DNA from 4 places in the Micromonospora sp. WMMD730 genome. Region 1 is predicted to be linked to each of the others. Evidence: riboswitches for the same ligand, from Rfam matches in the RefSeq annotation. Region 1 holds a riboswitch; each other region holds the start of a gene.
The links. A riboswitch is a leader RNA that binds a small molecule or an ion and turns the genes downstream of it on or off. The one in region 1 is predicted to bind cobalamin.

Region 1 (3,223 bases):
GCGCGGCGAGAACGCGCTGGCCGACGCGGGGGTGCCGCCCGGCCGCACCGACACCAGCCGGTGCTGGTACCTGCGACCGGCGCAGGCCGGTCAGTCGATCACACCGGCGGTCACCGAGACCGCCCATGGGCACGTCGTCGAGCTGCGCTTCGGCGCGGGCGGCTTCCCGGCGGCGGTCTGCGAGTACGCCAGCATCGAGCGGTGACCGACCCGAGCCGGGGGAGGCCGGTCGGGATCGGACCGATGTCAGCCGCTCACCGCCGCCGGGATCGCCGCCGCGCTCACTCGCGGAACGCCTCGGTCGCGGCGGTCCGCCGGTTCCACATCGCGACGGCCACCGGATCGCCCCAGCGCACGCAGAAGTCACGACACCGCAGGCACATCCGGACCATGGCCGCCTGCCGCTCGCCCCAGCCCGGACGCTCGCCGTAGCCGGTGAAGAGGTGATCGAGGTGATCGACCGCCAGGGGATGGTGCATCCGTACGATCCACTCGGTCCACGCGAGGTCCTCGACCGCCGGGCCGAGATGGCACAGCTCCCAGTCGATGACCGCCAGCACCTCGTCGACCGCCTCGTTCACCAGGATGTTCTGCGGGCCGAAGTCGCCGTGCACGATCACCTCGCCGGTGCCGGGAAGACCCGGCACCGTCGCGGGGTCGACGTCGGACAGCCGTCGCCGGGCCTGGCCGCACAGCCGCAGGACTGCAGCGGCGTGACCACCGTCCAGGGCGTCCTGCGCATGCCAACCGGCGACCTCCGCGACGGCAAGCTCGCCGTCGGGGGCCGCCCGGACCTCCGGGACGGGAAAGCTGCCGGCCAGCCCGGACAGTGCGGCCCGCTCGACCGTGAAGCGCTGTCCGGCATCGGGCCCCAGGTAGGACTTGCGCACCGTGCCGGCCACCCGGCTGGTCGCGTTGGTGTATCCGTGCGGCAGCCTCAGCTCCTCGTCGCCGGCCGTCTCGGTCATGCCGTTCTCCCTCTCCGTCGTTCGACGCGCCCGGACCGGACGGACCTCGCCGGCACCGGCTCGTACGGTCGCCGCGCCGCCGTCGCGGACCACGACATCACGTCCCGAAGCCACGGTCTCGAACACCGTGTCGCTGCGCAACGGGTCCGGCACCTCGACCCCGACGTGCTCCTCCCGCCGCACGGGAGTCCAGCGACCGAAGCGCGCCTCGTCGTAGGCCTGGCAGCCGGCCACCTCGGCGAGGACGTCGCACACCCCGGCGTCCACGTGGACGCCGGAACACGGGGACCCGCTGCGTGTGCTGTCGGGTCGGGCCGTGGCCGGCCGGCGTCGGTGGTGCGGGTTAGCATCGGCGACGGCATGATCGTGCGAGGTGCCCCGCGCATGCGGGGAGAATCGGGAAGCCGGTGTGATTCCGGCACGGGCCCGCCGCGGTGACCGGGGAGCGACCGTCCAGGCGCGAGGAGCGCAGCCACTGGCCCAAGGGCTGGGAAGGCGGACGGGTAGGCGTTGATCCGGGAGTCCGAAGACCGGCCTCGCGTCGAGCGCCCACCCGTCGGGGGTGGGCCGAGCGCAGCGGGAGCCTGCCTGTGGAACTCTACGACGCCATCCACCGCCGCCGGGACGTCCGGGCCGAGTTCACCGGGGAGCCGGTGCCGGCCGACACCCTGCACCGGATTCTCGACGCCGCGCACGCCGCGCCCAGCGTCGGCAACTCGCAGCCGTGGGATTTCGTCCTGGTCCGGGACCCGGCCGTCCGTCGCCGGTTCCATCGGCACGTGCAGGCCGAGCGGGCGACGTTCGCCGCCACTCTGGACGGTGCGGCGGCCGAGCGGTTCGCGCGTATCAAGATCGACGGGGTGCTGGAGTCGACGCTGTCGGTGGTCGTCACCTACGACCCGCAGCGCGGCGGCCCGGCGGTGCTCGGGCGGCACGCCATCGCCGACGCGGGCCTCTACTCGGTCTGCCTGGCCATCCAGAACCTCTGGCTCGCCGCCACCGCCGAAGGGCTGGGCGTCGGGTGGGTGTCCTTCTACCGGGAGCCGTTCCTGGCCGAGCTGCTGGGTGTGCCGGCCGGCATCCGGCCGGTGGCCTGGCTCTGCGTCGGGCCGGTCACCCACCTGGAGGCCGTGCCCGATCTGGAGCGGCACGGGTGGCGGCGGCGCAGGCCCCTCACCGAGGCGATCCACCACGACCGGTGGCTACGGCGGGGGACCGACCAACCGAACAGCTAATTCGGGTACGTCGATGCGACAGCTAGGCTGGCGTCGCACTGAGTCATCGCTCGGCTACGTTGGGAGGAGTTTCATGCGTACCACCGTCAAGGTGTTGGCGGCGTCCGCGCTCGCCGCCCTGAGCCTCGCCGCCGCCGGCGCCACGCCGGCTCTCGCCGCCGCCCCGGCTCCCTTCTGCGAGTCCGGCGCGTCGCAGTTCTACTGCGACGCCAGCAGCACCGGCACGACGACCTGGAGCATCACCTGGTACTCCGGCAGTGTCGGCACCTTCACGACCGCCGGGCCGACTCTCTTCGCCACCTGCCCGGCCAGCAACCTCGGCCACCCCGTGCGGGCCAGCTACAGCTACGTCGACGGCGGCACCACCCAGTACAGCGGCACCACCCAGTTCATCTGCCGCAGCGGCTCCTGGCAGTAGGGCCGTCCGGCGTCCGGCGTACGCGCGGGTGACGCGCGTACGCCGGACGGGCTCTGGTGTGACCACCACCCGGGCGTCGACGCCGGACTTTCCGGGACCACCGGCACCGACGACCGGACGCCGGTCACGTCGTGGTGATGGCCGCAGCTCGTGAGTAGCTGTACAGGATGTATCCCCGGTAGACGGCGGCGTGGAACAGGTAATGCGCGATGCCCACCATCTCACCGTCGCGCCGTGCGCAGATGCCCCGGATCTGTTCGCCGTCCACCAGGCGCTGCCACGTGCGTTCGTAGCCCTCGTCGTCGACCTCGGTCGCGGGTCGATCCGGCCGGCCCGCCCAGTGCGCGGGGAAACGCCGGGTCAAACCCTCCCACTCTTCGCGGTCACGTCCAGTCAACGAGTCGATGCTCACCACGGCCGTCATCCTCGCATCACCTCCCGCACTGCGGAGGGCGTCGGACGCGGTGTCCGGCGGACCGGACGCCACCTCGGTGCACCAACACTGCCGGGTGGGCAGGTATGGGTTTGTATGGGGATCCCCCGCACGGCCCGACGTCACGCGACGCTCGTCGGCGAGGCCCGCCCCGAGGGCGGGCGCCGAG
Region 2 (3,223 bases), 2.4 Mb from region 1:
CAGGTCCGGCAGCCCCAGCCGTTCCTGCTGGCGGGCGGCCCGCTCGGCGTAGTCGCCACGGTGCCGGTCGGCAGGGCGCAGCGCAGCCAACCGCCCACGCACGTCATCGTGCCGCCACGCCGACGGGACGGGCGGCAGCGGGGCGGGCAGGCTGGTGGTGCCGTCGCGCAGCGCACGCCCGAGCAGGACCACCTCGTCGACCTTCTGCCGGGCGAACGCGAGCCGCGCGGACAACTCCGGGTCGAGGGAGGTCTCGGCCGACAGGTCGACCGGCACGTGCAGCAGCGAACAGGACGTGGACACCGCCACGTGGTCGGCCAGCCCGGCGACCGTGGCACCGGCGGCGACGGCCGCCCGCAGATCCGTGCGCCAGATGTTGCGCCCGTCGACCAGGCCGGCGACGACGGTCTTGCCGCGCAGGGGACCGGCGGCGGCGAGCCGGCGCAGATTGCCCGGGCCGGCGACCAGATCCAGGCCGACCGCCTCGACCGACGTGTCCAGCAGCGCCGGCAGGGCGTCGCCGAGGTCACCGAAGTAGGTCGCGACGAAGATCCGGGGACGACGGGGCAGCGCACCGAGACGTTGGTAGGCGTGCCGCAGGCCGTCGATCTCAGCCGCGGTGCGGTCCGCGACGTAGGCGGGTTCGTCCAGTTGGACCCAGGCCACGCCCGCGTCGGCCAGGGCGGTGAGGATCCGGGCGTACGTGTCGACCAGGTCGTCGAGCCGGGCGAACGGATCGTCACCCTTGGCCAGCAACAGGAAGGTGGCCGGACCCACCAGCACCGGTCGGGTGGCGATGCCCAGGTCACGCGCCTGCGCGTACTCGCTCAGCGCCTTCGCCGGGTCCGCCGCGAACACGGTGTCGGGGTCGATCTCCGGCACCAGGTAGTGGTAGTTGGTGTCGAACCACTTGGTGAGTTCCAGCGCGGGCGCGGCATCGACGCCACGGGCCATGGCGAAGTAGGTGTCGAGTCGACCGAGGCCGAGCCGGGCGAACCGGCGGGGGACCGCCCCCACCGCGACGGCGGTGTCGAGCACGTGGTCGTAGTAGGAGAACGTGTTGGACGGGATCGCATCGAGGCGGGCGTCGCGCAGCGTCCGCCACACCTCGGCACGCAGCCCGACGGCCACGGCTTCCAACTCGGTGGCGTCCAGCGTGCCGGCCCAGTACGCCTCGACGGCCTTCTTCCACTCGCGGTGGGCGCCGATACGGGGATAGCCGAGCACGGTGCTCTGCCCGAATGAGGTGGTCACAGGTGGTCCTTCCCTCGCGGTGTCCGACGACCACCGAGAGGAAGCGCGGATACGCCACGGCGTAACCGGCATTCCGCCCTGGCCCTCCCGAGAGGCCGCCGACGGCGCGCACCGGCGGCACGCGCAGCGCTGGCAGGTCTTCGGACTCGTGGGCGTCGTACTCAGACCTACTGGCCGTCGCTTCCCAGACCCTGCGGTCCAGTGCTTCATTGACGGCGGTCGTTCCCACTCACCGCTGCGGGGCAGTCCCGGTCTCACACCGGGTTCCCTCTTACGACGCCCCACCCGAAAACGGGGGAGGCGAACCAGCACCGCCCGCGATCCTACGCCCCACCGACTCCTGCTGCAGGCGGCGTCCGAGGCGCGGGACAGGATTCGCGGTACTCGGTCATGGGTGGCCAGCCGCCTCAGCCGTCTGTGCGGCCTCAGGATCCTCCGCCTCGCGGACCCGAGGCGGGTCACAGCGCGATGGTCGCCGAGCCGCCAGCGTTTTCACCACCGGTGTGGGCGTCGCACCTTGCATCCGTCTCGCTGCCTTCGCTCGCCCATCATGGCCACCAGGATGCACCCGCTCGGTTGCCCGTGGTGCGGCGCGGTGAGCGAGCCGCTGGGGGTGACAGCGGGCAGGGGGCCGCGCGAGCTCGGGTTCCGGTCGGTGCCGTCGGCACGTCTGGTGGTGCCGACGGCACCGACCGGATGACCACCGCCGTCAGCTGTCGGGCGGGGTGGCGGTGACGGCGACGAGCAGGGACAGTTCCCGCACGAGATCGTCCATGGACTGGCCGCTCTGCGCGCGGAGCAGTCCGAGGCTCAGGTCTGCCAGGAGGTAGAAGCCGAGGCTCTTGGCCTGCTCGGAACCGAACGCGGCGAGTAGCTCCTCGGCGCCGCCGAGGTCACCGCGGTGCTTGGCCGCGATGACCCCGGCGGCGCGTTGGACCAGTTCGGCCGCTGCCGGGGTGGGGCTGGTCACGCCGATCAGATCTTTGGCGTGGTGGCGCGGGCGGCGTCGAAGCGGGCGATCACGTCCGACCAGTTGACCAGGTTCCACAGCCGGTCGACGTAGTCCGGCCGGACGTTTTTGTACTGCAGGTAGTAGGCGTGCTCCCAGGCGTCGAAGACCAGCAGCGGAATGGAGCCCTGGCCGACGTTGCCGTGGTGGTCGTAGACCTGCTCGACGATCAGCCGCTGTCCGAGCGGTTCCCAGGCCAGCACGCCCCATCCGGAGCCCTGCACGCCCTTGGTGGCGGCGGACAGCTGCCCGGCGAACGCGTCGAACGTGCCGAAGTGCTCCTCGATCGCGGCGGCGAGCTCGCCGTCGGGACGGTCACCGCCGTGCGGGGAGAGGTTGCCCCAGAAGATCGTGTGCAGCACGTGCCCGGACAGGTTGAACGCGAACGTCTTCTCCAAACCGACAAGCGTGGAGAAGTCCCCCTTCGCCCGGGCCTCGGCGAGCTGCTCCAGGCCGTCGTTGGCGCCCTTGACGTAGGTGGCGTGGTGCTTGTCGTGATGCAGCTCCAGGATCTGCCCCGACATGGCCGGCTCCAGGGCGCCGTAGTCGTAGGGCAGATCGGGCAGGGTGTAAACCGCCATCAGAACTCCTCGGGGTTGCTGCCAAGTTGATGCTCTTGCCACTATTTTGCAATAGAACCGAGGATCGTGCGGGGAGGAGCGGCGGTTGACCACATCGGAGACCGAGCGGGTGAACGCCGCGGTGCAGCGATTACGCCGAGCTGGCCTGCGTAACACCGCAGCCCGGCGCGGAGTACTCGACCAACTCGCCCATGCCGTAGGCGGCCGCGGGCATCTCACCGTGAACGAGCTGTATCGAGCCCTCCTCGCCCGTGGTGTGGCCGTGGAACTGTCAACGGTGCATCGGGTGCTGCGGCAACTGGTCGAGCTGGGCATCGCCCACACCGTGCCGGTCGGCAGGACGACGACCTTCGGGCTCGCCGACGACGCCCATCACCAC
Region 3 (3,223 bases), 2.4 Mb from region 1:
AGCCTGCCCTCCGCGAGACCCTGCCGCTGCGTCGGGCCGACCAGAAGGCGTACCTGGACTGGGCGGTCGGCGCGTTCCGGCTGGCCACCGGCGGCGTCGCCGACGACACCCAGATCCACACCCACCTGTGCTACAGCGAGTTCGGTGAGGTGATCACCGCCATCGACGCGCTCGACGCGGACGTCACCAGCATCGAGGCGTCGCGTTCGAAGATGGAGATCCTCGACGACCTTGCCGCGATCGGCTACCGCCGGGGCGTCGGCCCGGGGGTGTGGGACATCCACTCGCCCCGCGTCCCACCGCACCACGAGGTGGTCGACGCGCTCCGTCGGGCCGTCGCAGCCGGGCCCGCCCGACGACTGTGGGTCAACCCGGACTGCGGCCTGAAGACCCGCACCTATCCCGAGGTCGAGGCGTCCCTCCGACACCTCGTCGCGGCTGCCGCCGAGGTCCGCGCGAGCTGACTGGGCCGGTCCGGGCGGACTCCCCCTGGGGTCCGCCCGGAGCGGATGAGTCGTTCGCGCGACCCCAGCTCCGGCAGGATCGGGCGGCCCAGGATGGTGCCGTCGCGTGCTGCGCGGTGTCCGGGTGGGTGTCGCGGTGGTTCATGGCGTCGGTGTGGGCATGCCCGGCGGTCGCGGGATCCGCTGGGCATCTGCCAGGTCACGGATCCGGCTGTCGGCGTCGCGGTGGGTCGCACAGCAGTCCGGCGTCGAGTCGACGATGCGCCGGATGTCGGCCAGCAGTGTGCTCAGGGTGTTCACCTGGTCGGTCAGGCTGCGGTTTCGCGCTTCGCGTGCGCCGAGTTGCCGTCGCGCGGAGGCGAGACGTTCGTAGTCCCCTGCCGAGAGGACGACGACATCTTCGTCGTCGACTCTGATGCGACGTGGTGCGGCGGGCCTACTCACTGGCCGTTCCGTTCGGCTGGCGTGCCGACGGTGCCGGTAGTCACGACACCGTACGTTGACCGACGGGGTCGTTGTGCTGGTGGCGCTTGCATCAGGGTCTCCTCATGCCGAGTCGTCGAACTCGGCTGGGAGCGGTGCGGTCGCACGCAGCACCGGATGTCGTGCTGTCGACGATGGTCGACCCGCCCTCGAAGGTCGCCGAGCTCGCCACGTGCGGATGCACGTGGGCAGCGGGCAGGTCTTCGGACTCGTGGGCGTCGTGCTCAGGCCTACCGGCCGTCGCTTCCCAGGCCCTGTGGGCCCAGTGCTGATGACGGCGGTCGTTCCCACTCACCGCTGCGGGGCAGTCCCGGTCTCGCACCGGGTTCCCTCTTGCGCCGCCACGTGGTGCGTGGCGGACCGACTGCGGTGTCACGATATCGCGTCGGGTCCCGACGCGGCGATGCTTCCTGCCGCAGTTTCGCCCACCGGGGGGGCGACGGTGAGGCGATGTGCCGTTGCTGATCGCGTTCGTGTCGGGTGGCGAGGGTACGGCCGGCTTCGTCCGGAGAGGACGGCGATCATGCCGTTTCTCACCAACCGTGTTCGAACGATGGCGCATTGACATCCCCTGTCGCGGAGATCAGACTGTCGCGACAACTCCATCAACGCGTGTGCGCGGGGGAAGTCCGGTCGAAGTCCGGCGCTGGCCCGCAACGGTAGGTCGTCGAGGTGGCAGACACTCTGACGGCAAGCCCGAATACCCGCCGCACGCGTGATTTCCGTTCCCCACCCGTCGTGGCCCACGGGTCGGAGGCCGGTCGATCCTGCCTGCCGGTGGCGATCGTCCGGGTTCTGACGACCGCCGGGCCGGAAAGGCGCTTCCGATGGTCGTCCGCCTGAGCCGGCACCGCCTGCTCGCCCTTTTCTGCGGTGTACTCGCCGCTCTCACCCTCGCCGCACCTGCGACCGCCGCGCCCGCGCACCCCGGCGTCGACCGGGCCGGGGCCGCCGCCGGCTGGCTCGCGCACCAACTCGTCGACGGCGAACGATTCGAGGTGGTCTTCGACGGCGTCGCCTACCCCGACCAGGGGTTGACCCTCGACGCGGTGTTCGCCTTCGCCGCCGCCGGTGTCGCCGACGACTTCGGCGCGCAGGCACTGGACTGGGTCACCCGACCGGACATCCGCGACGGTTACGTTGGTGACGGCGGCACCGAGGCGTACGTGGGCGCGACCGCGAAGCTCGCCCTCGCCGTGCAGGCACGCGGGGGCGACCCCACCGACGTCGGCGGCGTCGACCTGATCGCCCGGCTGCGGGGCCTGGAATCGCCCAGCGGCCGGTTCACCGACCGGTCCGCGTACGGCAACTACAGCAATGCGTTCAGCCAGTCCTTCGCGATCCTCGCCCTGGACCGCACGGCGCACGGTGTGCCCGCGACCGCCGCCACCTGGCTGGCCGGGACCCGCTGCCCGGACGGCGGATACCCGCTGCTGCCCGCTCAGCCGGTGTGTACCTCCGACGTGGACGCCACCGCACTGGCGGTGCAGGCCCTCCAAGCGGCGGGGCGTCCGGTCGCGGCTGCCGCCGGGCTGCGCTGGCTGGTGTCGGTGCAGCGCGCCAACGGCAGCTTTGCCGACTCGTCGGGCGTCCCGAACGCCAACAGCACCGGGCTCGCCGCGCAGGCGCTCCGCACCGGCTACCGGCCGTTGGCCTGGGCACGGGCACGGGCGTACCTGGTCGGCCTGCAGGTGGGTTGCAGCGCGGCGCCGGCCGACCGGGGCGCGGTCGACTTCGACGGCGGCACCTTCGATCCGGCCACCGCCACCCGCGCCACCGGCCAGGCCGTCCTGGGCCTGACCGGCGACGGCTACGCCACGCTCTCCGCTGCGGCCGCCGGTTCCGGCGCACCGGTCCTCACCTGTCCATGACCTGTCGCGCCGACCTGAACCCGGGAGGACAAGTGTTCCGTCTCCGATCCATCGTTCGCGTACGGCTCGCCGGCTTGGTGGCCGCCGCCGTCGCCGCCGTCGCCCTGACCGCCGTGGAGCCCGCGCCGCAGGCCGCACACGCCGCCGCCTGCACCGGCACCACAGGGGTCACCGTCGTGGTCGACTTCGCCGCGCTCGGCGGGGGCGTGCAGGTCGCGTGCGCCCTGGGCGACCCGGCCACCGGGGTGGCCGCCCTGCAGGGGGCCGGTTTCACGGTGACCGGCACCTCGCGCTGGGGTCTGGCGTTCGTCTGCCGGATCAACGGCAAGCCCACCTCCGCGACCGAACCGTGTGTCAACACGCCACCGGCCACCGCCTACTGGTCGTACTGGCATGCCCCGGCGG
Region 4 (3,223 bases), 720 kb from region 1:
TGCAGCACGAAGTCGTCGAAGTCGTCGGCGGCGGGCATCGCCTCGGTGTGCAGGTCGTGGTGGAGTTCGGCGGCGTGCACCAGCTCCCAGATCTGCCCCCGGACCACCGGCACCTTCGCCGGGTCGAGGGCCTGCACGGTGGCGTACTCGTCCAGCAGCTGTTCGAGTTTCGCCAGTTCGCCGTAGGTCTCGGCGCGGGCCATCGGGGGCACCAGGTGGTCGACCACGACGGCGTGCGCCCGCCGCTTGGCCTGGGTGCCCTCGCCGGGGTCGTTGACGATGAACGGGTAGACCAGCGGCAGGTCACCGAGGACGGCGTCGGGGGCGCAGTCGGCGGCCAGGCCGAGTCCCTTACCGGGCAGCCATTCCAGGGTGCCGTGCTTGCCGAGGTGCACCACCGCGTCCGCGCCGAAGCCGCCGTCGGCGACCGGCGCGGCCAGCCACCGGTACGCGGCCAGATAGTGGTGGCTGGGTGGCAGGTCGGGGTCGTGGTAGATGGCGATCGGGTTCTCGCCGAAGCCGCGCGGCGGCTGGATCAGCAGGGTGACGTTGCCGAACCGCAGCCCGGCCAGGACGATGTCCCCGTCGTCGGTGTAGAGCTGGCCGGGTGGCTCACCCCAGTGTTCCCGCATCCGGTCCCGCAGGTCGACCGGCACCTGGTCGAACCAGCGCCGGTAGGTCTCCCCCGGCACCCGGGCCTCGGCGGCGGCCAACTGTTCCGGGGTGAGCCACTCGACGTCGTGACCCCCGGCGGCGATCAACGCGTGGATCAGCGCGTCCCCGTCGGTGGGCGGCGGCGCGTCGCCGAGGTGGTATCCGGCGTCGGCGAGGGCGGCGAGCAGCCGGACCGCCGAGGCGGGGGTGTCCAGGCCGACGGCGTTGCCGACCCGGGAGTGCTTCGTCGGGTAGGAGCTGAGCACGACCGCCACCCGCTTCGTGGCGTTGGGCAGGTGGCGCAGCCGGGCCTGCCGGACGGCGATCCCGGCGACCCGGGCGGCCCGCTCGGCGTCGGCGGCGTAGACCGACAGCCCGTCGGAGTCGATCCGCTTGAACGAGAACGGCACGGTGACGATCCGACCGTCGAACTCGGGGATGGCCACCTGCATGGCCGCGTCGAGCGGGGACAGTCCGGCGTCGCTGGCCGCCCACTGCTCCCGGGTGCTGGTCAGGCAGAGCGCCTGGATCACCGGCACGTCGAGGGCGGCGAGCGCGCCGACGTCCCAGGCGTCCTCGTCGCCCCCGCCGGAGGCGTCGGCGGCGACCGTCCCCCCGGCGGCGAGGACGGTGACGACGAGCGCGTCGCAGCGGGCGAAGAGGTCCAGCGGCCCGTCGCCGGGGGTGAGCCCGCGCAGCGATCCGCAGAAGATCGGCAGCGGTTCGCCGCCGGCCGCGTCGACCGCGTCGGCCAGGGTCTGCACGAAACCGGTGTTGCCGGCCAGCGCGTGCGCCCGGTAGAACACGATCCCCACCGTGGGCCGCCCGCCGCCGTCCTGCGGCCCGGCCACCGGGTCCGCCCCGTCGACCGGGGTGGACGGGCGGTGGTGGTCGAGGATGCCGTAGGGCGGGGTGGGGGTGGGCGGGTCGAAGCCCTCACCGGTGAGCAGGACGGTGTCGGAGAGGAACCGGGCGAGCTGGGCGAGGTTGTCCGCGCCCCCTTCGACCAGGTAGGACAGCGCTTCGGTGGCCACCCCGGAGGCCACCGTGGAGGCCGCCATCAGCTCCGCGTCGGGCACCGCCTCGCCGCCGAGCACGATCGTGGGGACGCCGGAGCCGAGCACCGCCGCGAGGCCGTCCGGCCACGCCTGCCGCCCGCCGAGCAGCCGTACGACGGCCAGGTCGACACCGTCGAGCAGGGCCGGCACGGCGGCCACGTCGACCCGGGTGGGGTTGGCGAGACGGTAGTCGGCGGCGCTGGCGCGGGCGGCGAGCAGATCGGTGTCGGCGGTGGACAGCAGCAGGATGCGCACGTTCGGCTCCGGAGAGTGACGTCCGGCTCGACCACGGGGCCGGGCCGAGCGGGGCGGGAGGGACGCCGGTCAGCGGCGGCGGAGGTCCGACGCACCCCGCCGGCGGCGGGGCATCCGGACCGGCCGTCAGCGGTACGCGGCAGGCCGACCGCCCCGGCGACGGCCGGCGACGGTGGGAGAGGTGGGAGCGCGCGGCGGCGCAGGCTCGACGGTGATGCGGAAATCACCGACCGTGATCGGGTCGGCAGTGACGCTGTGCGTCATCGGTTCCTCCTCGGGTGTCCACGCCCTGGGGTTCTCCGACGGCCGAAGTATCCTGGCTCCCGGATCGACGCTCACCCCCGGCCTTCCAACCGTGCACGCACGGTCGTGACCCACGAGGGGGGATCGCTCCCCGGTGACAGTGGCGGGACCGCGTCGGAATCGCACCGACTTCCTTCACTGCCGTCAGGCCGCGAATGCTGCCACACTCCTCACCCCGAGGTCAACGGCGGCCACCGGCCCCGCGACGGCGCGGAACTGGGCGGCACGGAGCTGATCCGGGCGGCACGGAGCTGGTCGGTCGGGACACCTCTCTCGCACGCTGTCGAGCTGATGATGTCAACGACTCGGGACCGGCACGGCCGACCTGACCGGACGGTTGTCGCGCCGGGTAGCGCCCCGGCCACCCGCCCGGCACCCCGGGGCCGGGGCAGCCTGAGGGCGGCACCCCGGCCCGGTGCCGCGGGGCCGCCTCCTCCAGTGCCGCAGGCCCTCCGGTCACAGGCCCATCCGGTGCTGCGGGGCCGCGCCACCCCGGCCACCCCGACCTGGCGGTACGGGTCGTCCCACCCGGCGGGGCCGATCCGTCACCGTCATCAGCTCGAAAGGGCCCCCGCGACGACATACCCCCGCACCCCTGCCCCGCAGGGTCAGAGGTGCGGGGCGGCCGGCGGTCGCACCCGCCGCCGTGGCCGCACCCCCACGGACCCACATCCCACGGGCCGACATCCCACGGGGGGCACCACCCCGGCCACGCTGCACGCGCGGCTGCGGGGTCAGCGGAGGCGACGCTCGGGGTGGGCCCGGTTCCAGGCCCGCATCCGCTCCGGGTATCCGGTCTTCGCCGCCTCGTAGAGTGGCACCGCGTGCCGGTGGGCCAGCTTGGCCGCCGTACGTGGGGAGCCGGTGCGGCGGCGGATCCACTCCCCGTCGTGCGCGATCGCCACCACCGTGGTGTCGGTGGCGGTCGTCTCGGGTTCGAGATAGAACTCCAC

Region 2: another riboswitch for cobalamin. It lies ahead of metE (5-methyltetrahydropteroyltriglutamate--homocysteine S-methyltransferase); the one in region 1 lies ahead of bluB (5,6-dimethylbenzimidazole synthase).
Region 3: another riboswitch for cobalamin. It lies ahead of ACN265_RS19265 (peptidase); the one in region 1 lies ahead of bluB (5,6-dimethylbenzimidazole synthase).
Region 4: another riboswitch for cobalamin. It lies ahead of cobN (cobaltochelatase subunit CobN); the one in region 1 lies ahead of bluB (5,6-dimethylbenzimidazole synthase).

The regions. Positions count from the first base shown of each region.
Region 1 covers NZ_JBMHML010000002.1:2,118,791-2,122,013, forward strand. Annotated here, with positions in the region: gene ACN265_RS09490 (hypothetical protein) at 1-205, shown strand, start outside; gene ACN265_RS09495 (phosphotransferase) at 282-1,235, opposite strand; cobalamin riboswitch at 1,324-1,521, shown strand; gene bluB (5,6-dimethylbenzimidazole synthase) at 1,559-2,203, shown strand; gene ACN265_RS09505 (hypothetical protein) at 2,277-2,621, shown strand; gene ACN265_RS09510 (GNAT family N-acetyltransferase) at 2,746-3,045, opposite strand.
Region 2 covers NZ_JBMHML010000002.1:4,494,391-4,497,613, reverse strand. Annotated here, with positions in the region: gene metE (5-methyltetrahydropteroyltriglutamate--homocysteine S-methyltransferase) at 1-1,254, opposite strand, end outside; cobalamin riboswitch at 1,369-1,579, opposite strand; gene ACN265_RS19250 (hypothetical protein) at 1,964-2,224, opposite strand; gene ACN265_RS19245 (superoxide dismutase) at 2,230-2,844, opposite strand; gene ACN265_RS19240 (Fur family transcriptional regulator) at 2,930-3,223, shown strand, end outside.
Region 3 covers NZ_JBMHML010000002.1:4,498,134-4,501,356, forward strand. Annotated here, with positions in the region: gene metE (5-methyltetrahydropteroyltriglutamate--homocysteine S-methyltransferase) at 1-464, shown strand, start outside; gene ACN265_RS19260 (hypothetical protein) at 606-908, opposite strand; cobalamin riboswitch at 1,125-1,327, opposite strand; cobalamin riboswitch at 1,546-1,673, shown strand; gene ACN265_RS19265 (peptidase) at 1,775-2,818, shown strand; gene ACN265_RS19270 (hypothetical protein) at 2,815-3,223, shown strand, end outside.
Region 4 covers NZ_JBMHML010000002.1:2,838,939-2,842,161, reverse strand. Annotated here, with positions in the region: gene cobN (cobaltochelatase subunit CobN) at 1-1,967, opposite strand, end outside; cobalamin riboswitch at 2,277-2,406, opposite strand; gene ACN265_RS12395 (hypothetical protein) at 3,005-3,223, opposite strand, start outside.